3 regions of the Psychromonas sp. CNPT3 genome follow, and region 3 is predicted to be linked to each of the others. Evidence: predicted binding sites of a transcription regulator. Region 3 holds the regulator's gene; each other region holds the start of a gene.
The links. The regulator sigma-54, encoded in region 3, starts transcription at its own class of promoters, with help from an activator protein. The targets are predictions, from matches to a motif close to GTTGGCACGNNNNTNGNNT.
Positions count from the first base shown of each region.

Region 1 (4,296 bases), 200 kb from region 3:
GCAACACTGGTAGGCGCATGTGCGGGTGTATTGGTGATCTACAGTATTTTACTTTTTGACAAATTAAAACTAGATGATCCTGTTGGTGCATTATCCGTACATGGTGTTTGTGGTGTTTTTGCGTTATTGGTAGTGCCATTGAGTAATGATAAGGCCTCTTTTTTAACACAAATTTATGGCATTGTGAGTATTTTTGGCTTTGTATTTTTAGCTTCGTTACTCATTTGGTGGTTACTTAAACGGATCATGGGAATTCGCGTGAGTGCAGCCCAAGAAGATGCTGGAATGGATTTGCATGATTGTGGGCTAGAAGCTTATCCAGAATTTACCGATTAATAAGCCATAAAGTTGCTAGGTTATACCAAAGGAATTAATTAAGTTTTCATGTATTACGCAGGAAAAATTAACACTAGCACGGCGTGAGTTGTAGAAGATAGTTGTTCTCACTTCAAAACTCACAACGTAGGATGGGATAATTTCAACAAGCAAGATGGATCACATTTTTAGATCCTTTGGTATTAGTACATGCTTGGTAACGTTATATGCAGAGCATCAAAATGTGAAATCAGTAAATCAAATTTTGACGCTCGCTCGAAGATCGATCCTGCCGGCAACACAATAAAAAAGGGATAGCCATTAACAATGGTTATCCCTTAAGTTTTTATCCGTGCCAGTGTTTGATAACGTAGCGCAAGTAATATGGATCTCTGTTAATAATGGTAAGTTACGCTGAGTGAGCCATATTGATTATTTGACTCTTGGCCTTCAAAGTCTTTATTGGCATGCTGCACAGAAAAAATCATTCCCCATTTTTTGTAGCTTATCGCGACCCCGAGACTCAAAAGCAAGCGTTGGGGAATAATATCAACATAATGACTGTCTGCAAAAGTGTTGCCATTAAGGGTAATATCATTAAAAAGATAGCTAGCATAAAGGGAAGTAAAGGCTTGCCACTGCCAAGGTGCTCCATCAGTTTTAAAACTATTTTGCATGGCACTACTCGTCGGGTTTATGGATGCATAATTATCGTCGAGAGAGGTACCTAAACGAAGCGTTATGCCAGTGCCGATATCACTGCGTAAATTACCGATACCCACTTCACTATAAAGACTGCTGTCAAAGCTAATGTTCGGTGTGAGTTTATACGTATAAAAGCGTTCAACATGCTCTGCGGTAAGTCGAAAAACGGGTTCATTTTTAATTTGATGATCCCAACCTCGTGGCTTAGAAGCTCCGATCCATTGATGCATTAAGTCCTGCGTTTGCTGAGCTAAAGAGGCCGGACCGACAACGCCTAAGCTTAATGCAAGTGAATCGACACGGTTATTTGCATAACTACGTAGTTTAGCCTGCCATAATAAAGTGCCTGCATAGGGACGATCATTTTCGATCAAATCAGGTTGAGAGATATCTTGAGGTGTATACATGGATTGCGATAAAGCATACGCAAGTGAATAATCTTTTTCGGCGCCTTTATCAAGGTAGGTCCATGCGCTGATAAAGCGGATCCAGTCTGGCATGTCAATGCTTTTAAAGTCGTTTACGGGAGCTTTAGCCCAAGCAAATAGCAGGCCGTTAGTATAGCCATCATCGCTGGCATGCAATCTGCTCATTACGTCGTTGTCAAAGGTAACTTGATACCAAGTTAGTGTGTCTTCTTTTTCATTTGCCAAAATATTGGCACTATAAGAGACTGTACTGTACAAATAGGTAATAAATAGAAGAAGAATACGTTTTTTCATTTTATTTTAGATCCTGAGTGCTGTCATGTAATTTGTAAAATCAAAGCAAGTGTTGATGTTTTTTATGCTAGGATCTGCTTAATTTGTTTTTGTGTATATACTTTGGGTTTTAACTATAAAGGAATGGTGAATAATGTTATTGAAATATAAATTAATCGGATTGTCTACTTTATTTTTATTAAGTGCTTGTGCGAGTGACCCTGCACAAGAGACTTCTGTCGGCGATATCCCGAGTTGGATATTAAACCCGCAAGTTGAAGAGGGGATTGCAGTTGCTGAATGTGTCTTGTTTTCGGGTAACATGTCAATTGATAAGCAACAAGTATTAGCAATTGCACGCACATCTTTAGCACAGCGTATCGAAACGCGTGTGAGTGCGATGGATAAAATCTATCGTGAAAAAATAGAAGTTAAAACAGGTGTTCAATCAGGATCTACTTTCTCAAGCGTCTCTAAATTGATAACAGAGCAAGTTTTAGTGGGCACAACGCCCCTTAAAATGGATATTACTAAAATAGCCGGTAAAGATAATTTATGTGTTTTAATGGCGATGGGTCAAGAATCGACTAAAGCACTTTTTGAAAGCTTAGTCACCAAAGCGGATAGACCAATGTCTGCAGATCAAGAAGATGTATTATATCAGGAATTTAAAGCGCAACGCGCCAATGATGAACTGAACCTTGAATTAGAAAAGTTACATAAGTAAGCGTTAAAAAGAGCATAAAGTGAAGTCAGTACTATATGCTCTTTTTTTGTCTATTTTAGCGCAGAGTTTAACTTGGTATAAAAGTTGCTTGTATCTGTCTATGTGTCAAAAAATAGGTAAATACAATGAATATTAATAATTCGGCTTTATTAAACAATTTACAGCTAACGGGTTTACAAAACCGTGGTGTTGATAGTGAACTTTCAATGCCAAGCATGAAATCTAATGCACCTGATTTTTCACAAATGCTTAAACAAGCTATTGATAATGTGAATGGTTTACAACAAAATACATCTTCGTTACGTAATAGTTTTGAGATGGGTGATCCAGATGTTAGTTTGGCGCAAGTCATGATCGCGTCAAATAAATCTGGACTTGCCTTTGATGCGACAGTGCAAATTCGTAATAAAATGGTTGAAGCATATAAAGAAGTGATGAGTATGCCTGTCTAATTCTTATGGCAGGAATGATGAATTAAAAGGAAAGTAAGTGGCAGAATCTGAAAATGCTCCTGAGCTGTTGATTGAAAATAATAATTTTGATGGTGAAGACTCAATGTCTGAACCAACAAAAGGGGCGCTAGCTACCTTTTTTTCTAATGTGGATGTTTTACGTCAAATAAGTATGATCATTGGGCTTTTGATTGTACTTGCTATCGTTGTTATTATTTGGTCGTGGGGAAAACAGCCTGATTATCGTCCGTTGGGAAATTATCAAACAGATGAATTGATCAGTACCTTGGACTTTCTTGATAAAGAAAAAATAACGTATCAGTTAGAAGGTAATTCCGTACTGGTCGAAGCTGAGCAGTATCAAAAAATAAAATTATTGATGACGCGTGCAGGTCTTACCCAAGACACTAATGATAGTGGTGACGATATCTTATTACAAGATATGGGCTTCGGTGTGAGTCAGCGCGTCGAGAGAGAACGTTTAAAACTCAGCCGTGAGAGGCAAATATCGGTTGCTATCATGTCGATGAAAAACATCACAAAAGCACAAGTGTTACTCGCTATTCCCAAGCAAAGTGTGTTTGCCCGCAAAGAGCGAAAAGCCAGTGCGACGGTGGTGATCACCACCTCAAAATCTTATACTCTATCGGCACAAGAGATAGACTCTATTGTTGATATTGTGGCCTCATCTGTCCAAGGTTTATCGCCAAATAGTGTAACGGTGAGCGACCAACGTGGACGTTTATTGCATTCAGGTAGTCAAGATGGTTTATCGTCACGAAGTAGCGCCGAATTTGCATTAGAGCGTGGCCGTGAGAATGAATATAAATCCAAAATTGATGCCATATTAATTCCTATTTTAGGGCTATCAAATTATACCTCTGAAGTCGATTTGGCGATGGATTTTACCATCAAAGAAGAAACCCAAAAAATATTTAATCCCAGTAAAAAATCAGTGCGCAGTGAAATGCTGGTCGAAACAAAATCAACGAATTCAATTTTAGGCAATATCCCGGGTGCATTAAGTAACCAGCCTCCGGCTGCCTCATCTATTCCTGAAGAGTTGCGTAAAGATGGCGATAAAAAGAAATCCGTGATTGGTAATAGTCATAATGAAGAAACGCGCAATTATGAAATGGATACGACGGTCGTACATATTAAACATAAAGTAGGCACCATAGATCGTCTCGCAGTTTCAGTTGCCCTTGATTATGTTCCGACAACCAATGAAGCAGGAGAGGTCACTTATGCGCCTCGAACCGATGCAGAAGTTGAAAAATTGCGCCGTTTATTAATGGGTGGACTAGGGTTAGATATAGAGCGTGGCGATATTTTGGAAATGGCATCCGTGCGTTTTAATCGCCTCGATTTAGATGCCGTGCCGGAAGAAGAATTT
Region 1 is NC_020802.1:2,491,632-2,495,927, reverse strand. Features, by position in the region: gene PCNPT3_RS10985 (ammonium transporter) at 1-336, shown strand, start outside; gene PCNPT3_RS10980 (lipid A deacylase LpxR family protein) at 711-1,742, opposite strand; gene PCNPT3_RS10975 (hypothetical protein) at 1,876-2,448, shown strand; gene fliE (flagellar hook-basal body complex protein FliE) at 2,574-2,900, shown strand; gene fliF (flagellar basal-body MS-ring/collar protein FliF) at 2,938-4,296, shown strand, end outside.
Region 1: a site for sigma-54 is predicted at 2,520-2,538, ahead of fliE (flagellar hook-basal body complex protein FliE). Genes of this name have one in related genera too.

Region 2 (4,296 bases), 1.0 Mb from region 3:
CCATCTATGTCGTTGATATAGTGCTATAAATATCGAGATAAGAAAGAGTGATAATGCATCATTTAGGCGCACACTGTTTCCCTTTTATACTGATAAGCTAAGCCGTATTAGTTCGTTATATGAAGTCACATGCGGATAACGTTTAAAACGTTAGGTTTAAACGGCGCGAAAAAAAGATAAAAAAAATCCCTTACCAGCTGAGCTGATAAGGGATTTTTAAAACATTAAACGTATTTAATTACGCACCTTTTTTAGGGCGAGCTGCACGTTTACGTTCGTTTTCTGTTAATAATTTCTTACGAATACGAATGCTTTTTGGTGTTACTTCAACCAATTCATCAACATCAATGAACTCAAGCGCTTGCTCAAGTGTCATGTCGATAAAAGGTGAAAGCGTTTGCGCTTCATCAGTACCAGAAGAACGTACGTTAGTCAGTTGTTTACCACGAATACAGTTAACCGTTAAATCGTTTGAACGGTTATGCATACCGATGATTTGACCTTCGTATACTTCTGTTGCATGACCTAAGAACAGACGACCACGATCTTGTAAGAAGAACAATGAGTAAGTAACCGCTTTACCCGCTTGATTACAAACTAATACGCCGTTTTGACGTTGACCAATATTGCCACCTTTATGGGGACCGTAATGATCAAAACTATGGTAAAGAAGACCAGAGCCAGATGTCATTGTCATAAATTCAGTTTGGAAACCGATCAAACCACGACTTGGGATCATAAAGTCTAAACGTATACGGCCTTTGCCATCTGGGATCATGTTAGTCAATTCAGCTTTACGTATGCCTAATTGCTCCATGATGCCACCTTGATGCTGATCTTCACAATCAACAGTCAATGTTTCCATTGGCTCATGCAACACACCGTCAATCATTCGTTCGATAACTTCAGGACGAGATACTGCGAGCTCGAAACCTTCACGACGCATGTTTTCAATTAAGATTGCAAGATGTAGTTCACCACGACCTGATACTTTAAATTTATCAGGATCACCCGTTTCTTCCACTTTAAGTGCAACATTATGCACAAGCTCTTTATTTAAACGGTCTAAAATATTACGTGAAGTAACGAATTTACCTTCTTTACCACAAAATGGTGAGTTATTAACTTGGAAAGTCATGGTAACCGTTGGTTCATCAACACTAAGTGGTGGTAATGCTTCAACATTATTTGGTGCACAAACTGTATCAGAAATTTTAAGTTCGCCTAAACCACTGATTGCAACAATATTACCCGCTTCTGCGATATCAATATCGTAACGCTCAAGTCCTAAGTAACCTAATACTTGGCCAACTTTACCTTTACGCTGTTTACCATCACTACCAATTACGGTTACTTGTTGGTTAACTTTAACACTACCACGCATAATACGACCTACGCCGATAACACCAACATAAGCATTATGATCAAGTTGTGAGATCTGCATTTGGAAATCACCATCGCGATCACCTTTTGGTGGTTCAACATGATCTACAATTGCTTGGAATAATGATTCCATGTTTTCTGTTGGCTCTTCAGTTTCTGAATTAGCCCAACCATTAAGTGCTGATGCGTAAATAACTTTAAAGTCTAACTGCTCATCAGTAGCACCTAAGTTATCAAACAAATCAAATACTTGATCCATTACCCATTCAGGACGCGCGCCAGGTTTATCAATTTTGTTAATAATAACAATTGGTTTTAAACCTTGTGCAAATGCTTTTTGTGTTACAAAACGAGTTTGTGGCATAGGGCCATCAACTGCATCAACAAGCAAACAAACACTGTCTACCATAGACATAATACGCTCAACTTCGCCACCGAAGTCAGCATGTCCAGGAGTATCTACGATATTGATGTGGTAACCGTTCCACTCAATCGCTGTGTTTTTAGCAAGGATAGTAATGCCACGCTCTTTCTCTAAATCATTAGAGTCCATGACGCGTTCTTCATTACCGCCACGTGTGTGTAATGTTCCTGATTGCTCTAGCAATTTATCAACAAGGGTAGTTTTACCGTGATCAACGTGAGCAATGATGGCAATATTTCTTAATTTATCTAACGACATGATGCGCCTCAAAATAATAATGGTAGAAAAATACCAATTAGGTTAATTTACAGGGAGTGAAATTGGCCTAATTGGTATCTGTTTGGTTACTTTAGAACACAGTAAATGTATCCGAACCGAAGTGCGCACATTGTAACCATTATTTGAGAAATAGAAAGTTTTAACTACGTCACAATAAATATAAATGCACAATAAATAATTTATTTTGTATATTTGCGTATTTAAGACATATCTCAGCACCATTTATGCGCAAAAAAGCACCTAAATGGTGCAAAGTTCAATTTAATATCATCAAGCCCCTTATAAATGCTACTCTGCAAGTTGGCATGGTTCTCGCTATACTTGTTTATTAGTTATTGTTAAACACATCATTATTTATATCAATTGAGGTTGTAAAAATGTCTGTAAAAACTGCACAAGACGTACTTGATCTGATTCAAGAGCAAGACGTAAAATTCGTTGACTTACGTTTTACTGATACTCACGGTAAAGAGCAACACGTTTCAGTACCCTTTCACCAAGTAACCGAAGATTTTTTTGAAGACGGTAAAATGTTTGATGGGTCATCAATTGCAGGCTGGAAAGGTATTCAAGATTCAGACATGATTTTAATGCCCGATCCAAGTACTGCGGTCATTGACCCTTTTACCGATGAGCTAACGCTAAACTTGCGGTGTGATGTTCTCGAGCCAAAAACTATGCTTGGTTACGATCGCGATCCCCGCTCTGTCGCTAAACGCGCAGAAGCGTACATGCGCTCAACTGGTCTTGCGGATACTATTTTATTTGGCCCTGAGCCTGAATTCTTCCTATTCGATGACGTTCGTTACTCAAACAGTATTAATGGTGCTTTTTATGCGATTGATGCTAAAGAAGCGTCTTGGAACTCTGGCACTGTTTACGAAGAAGGTAATACAGGTCATCGCCCAGGTATTAAAGGCGGTTATTTCCCAGTTTCACCCGTTGATAGTGGCCAAAATATTCGCTCGGCTATGTGTTTGATCATGGAAGAGATGGGCTTGATCGTTGAAGCGCATCACCATGAAGTTGCGACTGCCGGTCAAAATGAAATTGCTTGCCGCTTTAATACCATTGTAAAAAAAGCAGATGAATTACAAATTTACAAATATGTGGTACACAATGTAGCGCACGCTTACGGCCAAACAGCCACCTTCATGCCTAAACCTCTTGTGGGCGATAATGGCTCAGGTAATCATTGTCACCAATCACTTGCGAAAGATGGCGTGAATTTATTCTCTGGCGACCTTTATGGTGGTCTATCACAAATGGCGCTCTATTATATTGGCGGTATTATTAAGCATGCTAAAGCTATCAATGCTTATACTAATGCATCAACTAACTCATACAAACGCCTTATCCCTGGTTTTGAAGCCCCTGTCATGCTTGCTTATTCTGCGGGTAACCGTAGTGCATCTATTCGCATTCCTGTTGTGCCTTCACCGAAAGCATCACGTATCGAAGTGCGTTTCCCAGATCCAACCATGAACCCTTATTTAGGTTTTTCTGTGATGCTAATGGCAGGTCTTGACGGCATTAAGAATAAAATTGATCCGGGTGAAGCGCTTGATAAAGATCTTTATGATCTTCCTCAAGAAGAAGCGGATTCAATTCCACAAGTTGCCGTATCTTTTGAAGAGGCGCTAGCAGCCCTTGATAAAGACAGAGAGTTCCTTCTTCACGGTGACGTGTTCTCGAACTCTTCAATTGATGCTTTTATTAAACTTAAAAAAGCAGAGTGTGAAGCCGTTTCACAAGCAACACATCCAAAAGAGTTTGAATTGTACTACAGCGTATAATTACGTTTCCCATACAATATTAAATATAAAAACCCGCACTTATGCGGGTTTTTTTATATTTTAAAAGGTATGCTTAGTTTTACATGCAAACGAGATAAGCAAATATCGAGTCTCATGCAAAAAAATTAAACACAAACATCGAATACTTTATTTTGTATAAGGAATATACTCATGCCTTTATTCATTTACCTCTTTTTCTTCGGCCTTTTCAGTGCCAGTGTTTACGCCTCCGATACCACCATTTATAAAACTATAGATGCCCAAGGTAATGTGCATTTTTCCGATAAAGCCAATGAAAACAATAAACCTATCGAGATTAAAATCAATAATGTTTTTGCTGTGCCTAACAAAAGTGAAGTGAACACATCGCAACATATCATTGAAAAAAAATCCTTTGAAAAACAAAAAACAAAA
Region 2 is NC_020802.1:284,538-288,833, reverse strand. Features, by position in the region: gene typA (translational GTPase TypA) at 239-2,065, opposite strand; gene glnA (glutamate--ammonia ligase) at 2,464-3,882, shown strand; gene PCNPT3_RS01330 (DUF4124 domain-containing protein) at 4,054-4,296, shown strand, end outside.
Region 2: a site for sigma-54 is predicted at 2,386-2,404, ahead of glnA (glutamate--ammonia ligase). Genes of this name have one in related genera too.

Region 3 (4,296 bases):
CTGTTTTCCAACATGGAGTGGCCCCTTTTCCTTATGCTTAAGCTAACTTAGCGATGCAATAGCCTAAGTCTACTTTTGTGTATGGCCTTTAAATTCGGCTCTTATTTTGTTGTTTTTATATTATAGTAAGTCAAGACACCTTGTTTGCTTAGCGATCTTATGTATTTTACCGCTTAAGTTATTGCGTATTGTAGAGATTTGTTTGCTGATAGCTACTGCTTTATCGTTATTTTAAACATTTATGTTCAATTTGTACCGGGTAATGATTTTTAAAGCGCTTCGCCAGTTGCTCCGCGACATAAACGGAGCGATGCTTTCCACCAGTACACCCAATTGCAATGGTGACATAATGACGATTATTATTTTCTAAATGTCCAAGCCATGATTGGAATAAATTATCGATTTGATTAATCGTTTGCTTTACGACGGGAAAGGCATCTAAATACTCTTCGATGCAAGGATCAAGTCCGGTATATTGTCGTAAGTCTTCTTGCCAGTGTGGGTTAGGCAAAAAACGCACATCAAACATGTAATCAGCATCTTCGGGATGCATATATTTAAAACCAAAGGATTGAATGACTAAAAGAAGTTTACTTTTACTGCTACCTTGTAAATAAATTTTTAAACGCTCATTGAGATCATGAATAGATAGGGTCGTAGTATCAATAACGAGAGAGGCTTTCTCTTTGATAGGTTGTAACAGTAAGTGCTCTAATTCTAATGCTTGTGATAAGGACATTTTTTGCTTAGAAAGAGGATGTAATCGTCTGGTTTCGCTATAGCGCCGAATAAGCTCTGTACTGTCAGCATCAATGTAAATGATGTCGCTTTCGACTTTGTCTTGCAAGCGTTGCAATAAATCAGCTATCTGCGAGGATTCACCGGGAAGATTACGTACGTCTAAGCTAATCGCCACTTTATTGTGCTTAGCATCGACATTTTCTAATAATTGTTCAAGTAAGGCAAAAGGGATCCCATCAATACAGTTATAACCCAGATCTTCAAGCACATGTAGTGCGATAGTTTTACCCGATCCAGAGCGGCCACTGATGATGATTAACTTCATAGTTAAGATCCCTTAATTGATTTTTAATTACATTGTAAGCATTCAAACAATATTTTATCGTCGGTCGCACTTCTTAATTGGCGTAAGAGTGTTTTATCTAATAATTTTTCACTGATGGTTGCAAGCGCGCTTAAATACTCTTGGCAACGATCTTCGGGCACAAAGATAGCAAATAAAATATCCACACTTTTACCATCTGATGCATCATAATCAATACCCTTTTGGCATTGTAAAAAAACACCTGTTGCGGGTAAGTCGCTGGAAATTTTAATATGTGGGATCGCAACACCAGAGCCAACCGCTGTTGAGCCGATTTTTTCTCGGGCAATGAGTTCATTAAAGAGAACTTGATGATCAAGGTTCAATGTTTTAGCCGCACTAATACTTATTTTTTCTAAAGCCGATTTTTTGCTGTTGCAATTTACTTGGCTAAAGACTGAATCTTCAGTTATTAAGGTAGATATTTTCATAGGGATCACTTTTTTTCTGTTCAATAGATGCAACAGAGATAATCATCTTTATTTTAAACAAGCTGATGTATAAATATTAAGCGTTTAAATAACGCAATAATAACAATAACATTAACATGAACGATGCGCTCCTAGCTATTTTTTTGCTAAGCGCTTTTTCTTTTTATTGAAAAGGCGCGAGTTTAGCAGGTTGTAAGTGCATTGCCATGTGTAAATCACTATTTTTTAATTTTTATCATACTTATAACTCATTATAGTGCATTAAATTAACTGTTTTCTTTGATTTGACGGGGGGATGCCTAAGGATTCTCGATATTTTGCAACGGTACGTCGAGCCACTTTAATACCTTGATCATCAAGTAATTTTGTCATTTTGTTATCACTTAATGGTTTGTTATTAGGTTCGCTTGCGACTAATTTTTTAATTAAAGCGCGAATAGCGGTGGACGAGCACTCTCCGCCACTTTCTGTCGCCACATGACTTGAGAAGAAAAATTTTAATTCATAAATACCACGTGGCGTATGCATAAATTTTTGGGTGGTGACGCGAGAGATTGTTGATTCGTGCATTTCGACTTCAAAGGCGACATCATTGAGTACCATCGGCTTCATCGCTTCATCACCGAGTTCAAAAAAATCTTGTTGCTGCTCTACAATGCATTTTGAAACCTTTAATAAGGTATCATTACGACTTTCTAAACTTTTGATAAACCACTTTGCTTCTTGTAAATGGCCTTTAATAAATGCGTTGTCAGCTTTACTGATCTTGCCTTTACAAAGGTCTGCATAATGTTGGTTTATAGATAAATTTGGATCACAGTCTTGATTTAAAGAGACGCACCATTGATCCGCTATTTTTTTTACATACACATCTGGCACAATATATTGCGCCTGACTGCTCTCTATTTTATTACCTGGGCGAGGCTCAAGGCTTTGTATTAAACGCATAATATGGGCTAATTGTGCTTCTTTTAATTTAGTCTTTCGTGCCAACGTTCGATAATCACGGCTTGCTAAAAGTTGCATATGTTGATCAAGGATCATTAACGCTTCTTGGCGCCAAGGCGTATCTTCACTTAGATTTCGTAATTGAATTTGTAAGCACTCTTTTGTGCCTCGAGAGGCAACGCCAACCGGGTCAAAATGTTGTATACGCTTAAGGACGGCTAATATTTCATCGAGCTCTAAATCATCTACATCTTTTTGCAAGCTTTCTAAAATGGATTCACAGCTACTGGTTAAATAGCCTGATTCATCGATAGAATCGATGATATTGGCTGCAATTAATAAATCGGTATCAGAAAAGGGAGTTAATTGCATTTGCCAAACAAGATGATCTTGTAAAGTGGTACAGGATTCGCCTTGATAAACACGATCTTCGCCATCAAAGGAGCTTCGTCCGGATGAGATGGTGGTGGTCGGAGGCGGAGTATAGGCCTCATCCCAGTTATTTTCGACCGGAAGATCATCAGAAAACTCTAGTTTAGAGATCGCCTCAGCAGTATCTATTTGACTACTATCTTGTTCTTTTTTTATGTCTTCAAGGCCACTATCATCCTCTTGCTCAAGAAGAGGATTTTCATCGAGCGCATTTTGGATCTCTTGTTGTAAGTCTAAGGTAGAAAGTTGTAATAATTTGATTGCTTGTTGTAATTGAGGGGTCATTGCAAGTTGCTGACCCATTTTCAATTGTAAACCTTGTTTTATCAAAATACTTTCTTCCTTACTAGTAGAGTTAATGACGATAACTATAGCTTAAATGCATCGCCTAAATAGACTTCTTTAACTTTGGCATTAGATAGGATCTCCTCCTGAGTTCCTATCGCGATTATTTCTCCATGGCTAACGATATATGAGTGCTGACATACATCTAATGTTTCGCGTACATTGTGATCCGTGATTAAAACGCCTAAGCCTCGATCGCGTAGTTGTTCAATAATTTTTTTAATATCGAGTACTGAAATAGGATCAACACCGGCAAAAGGTTCATCTAATAAAATAAACTTTGGATCGGTTGCGAGTGCTCTGGCTATTTCTACGCGTCGCCTTTCACCCCCAGAGAGGCTCATGCCTTTGTTATCTTTAATATGATTAATATTAAAGTCATTAAGTAACGCATTCAATTTTTCAGTGCGCTGGGCAGACGTTAGGTTTTTACGCGTTTGTAATATACCCATAATGTTTTCAGTTACGGTTAGACGTCTGAAAATAGAGGCTTCTTGAGGTAAATAACCAATCCCTTTTTGCGCTCTAATGTGCATGGGTTGATGTGAGATATCTTCATCATCAATGCATATTTTACCTTCATCTTGTTTAACCAGGCCTACCACCATGTAAAATGAGGTGGTTTTTCCTGCGCCATTTGGGCCTAATAAACCGACAATTTCACCCGTTTTAACGGTTAAATTAACGCCATTTACGACGGTGCGTCCTTTGTAACTTTTTACGAGTCCCGTTGCGATCAATTCAGCCATTTTTATTTTTCTTTTGTTGAGTTAGGTTTATTGTTGTTTTTTTCAAACTGAGCCGGTAAAAAAACCGTTTTAACCCGTTTTTCATTATTTTTATCACTCATCACAATCAACTCTTCGGTGTTTAAATAATAAATAATTTTAGCGCCGTTAATGCGACTGTCTAATTGCTTAACTTGTGCATTGCCTGTTAGCGTGATTTTAGATTTAGCGACATCATAATGAATGCTATTTGCTTGCGCATTAAAAGGCCGACCATCTTCTTGTGTTTGATAAAAAGTAGCGACGT
Region 3 is NC_020802.1:2,290,568-2,294,863, reverse strand. Features, by position in the region: gene mgtE (magnesium transporter) at 1-14, opposite strand, end outside; gene rapZ (RNase adapter RapZ) at 227-1,066, opposite strand; gene PCNPT3_RS10130 (PTS sugar transporter subunit IIA) at 1,090-1,536, opposite strand; gene PCNPT3_RS10125 (RNA polymerase factor sigma-54) at 1,798-3,243, opposite strand; gene lptB (LPS export ABC transporter ATP-binding protein) at 3,285-4,010, opposite strand; gene lptA (lipopolysaccharide transport periplasmic protein LptA) at 4,013-4,296, opposite strand, start outside.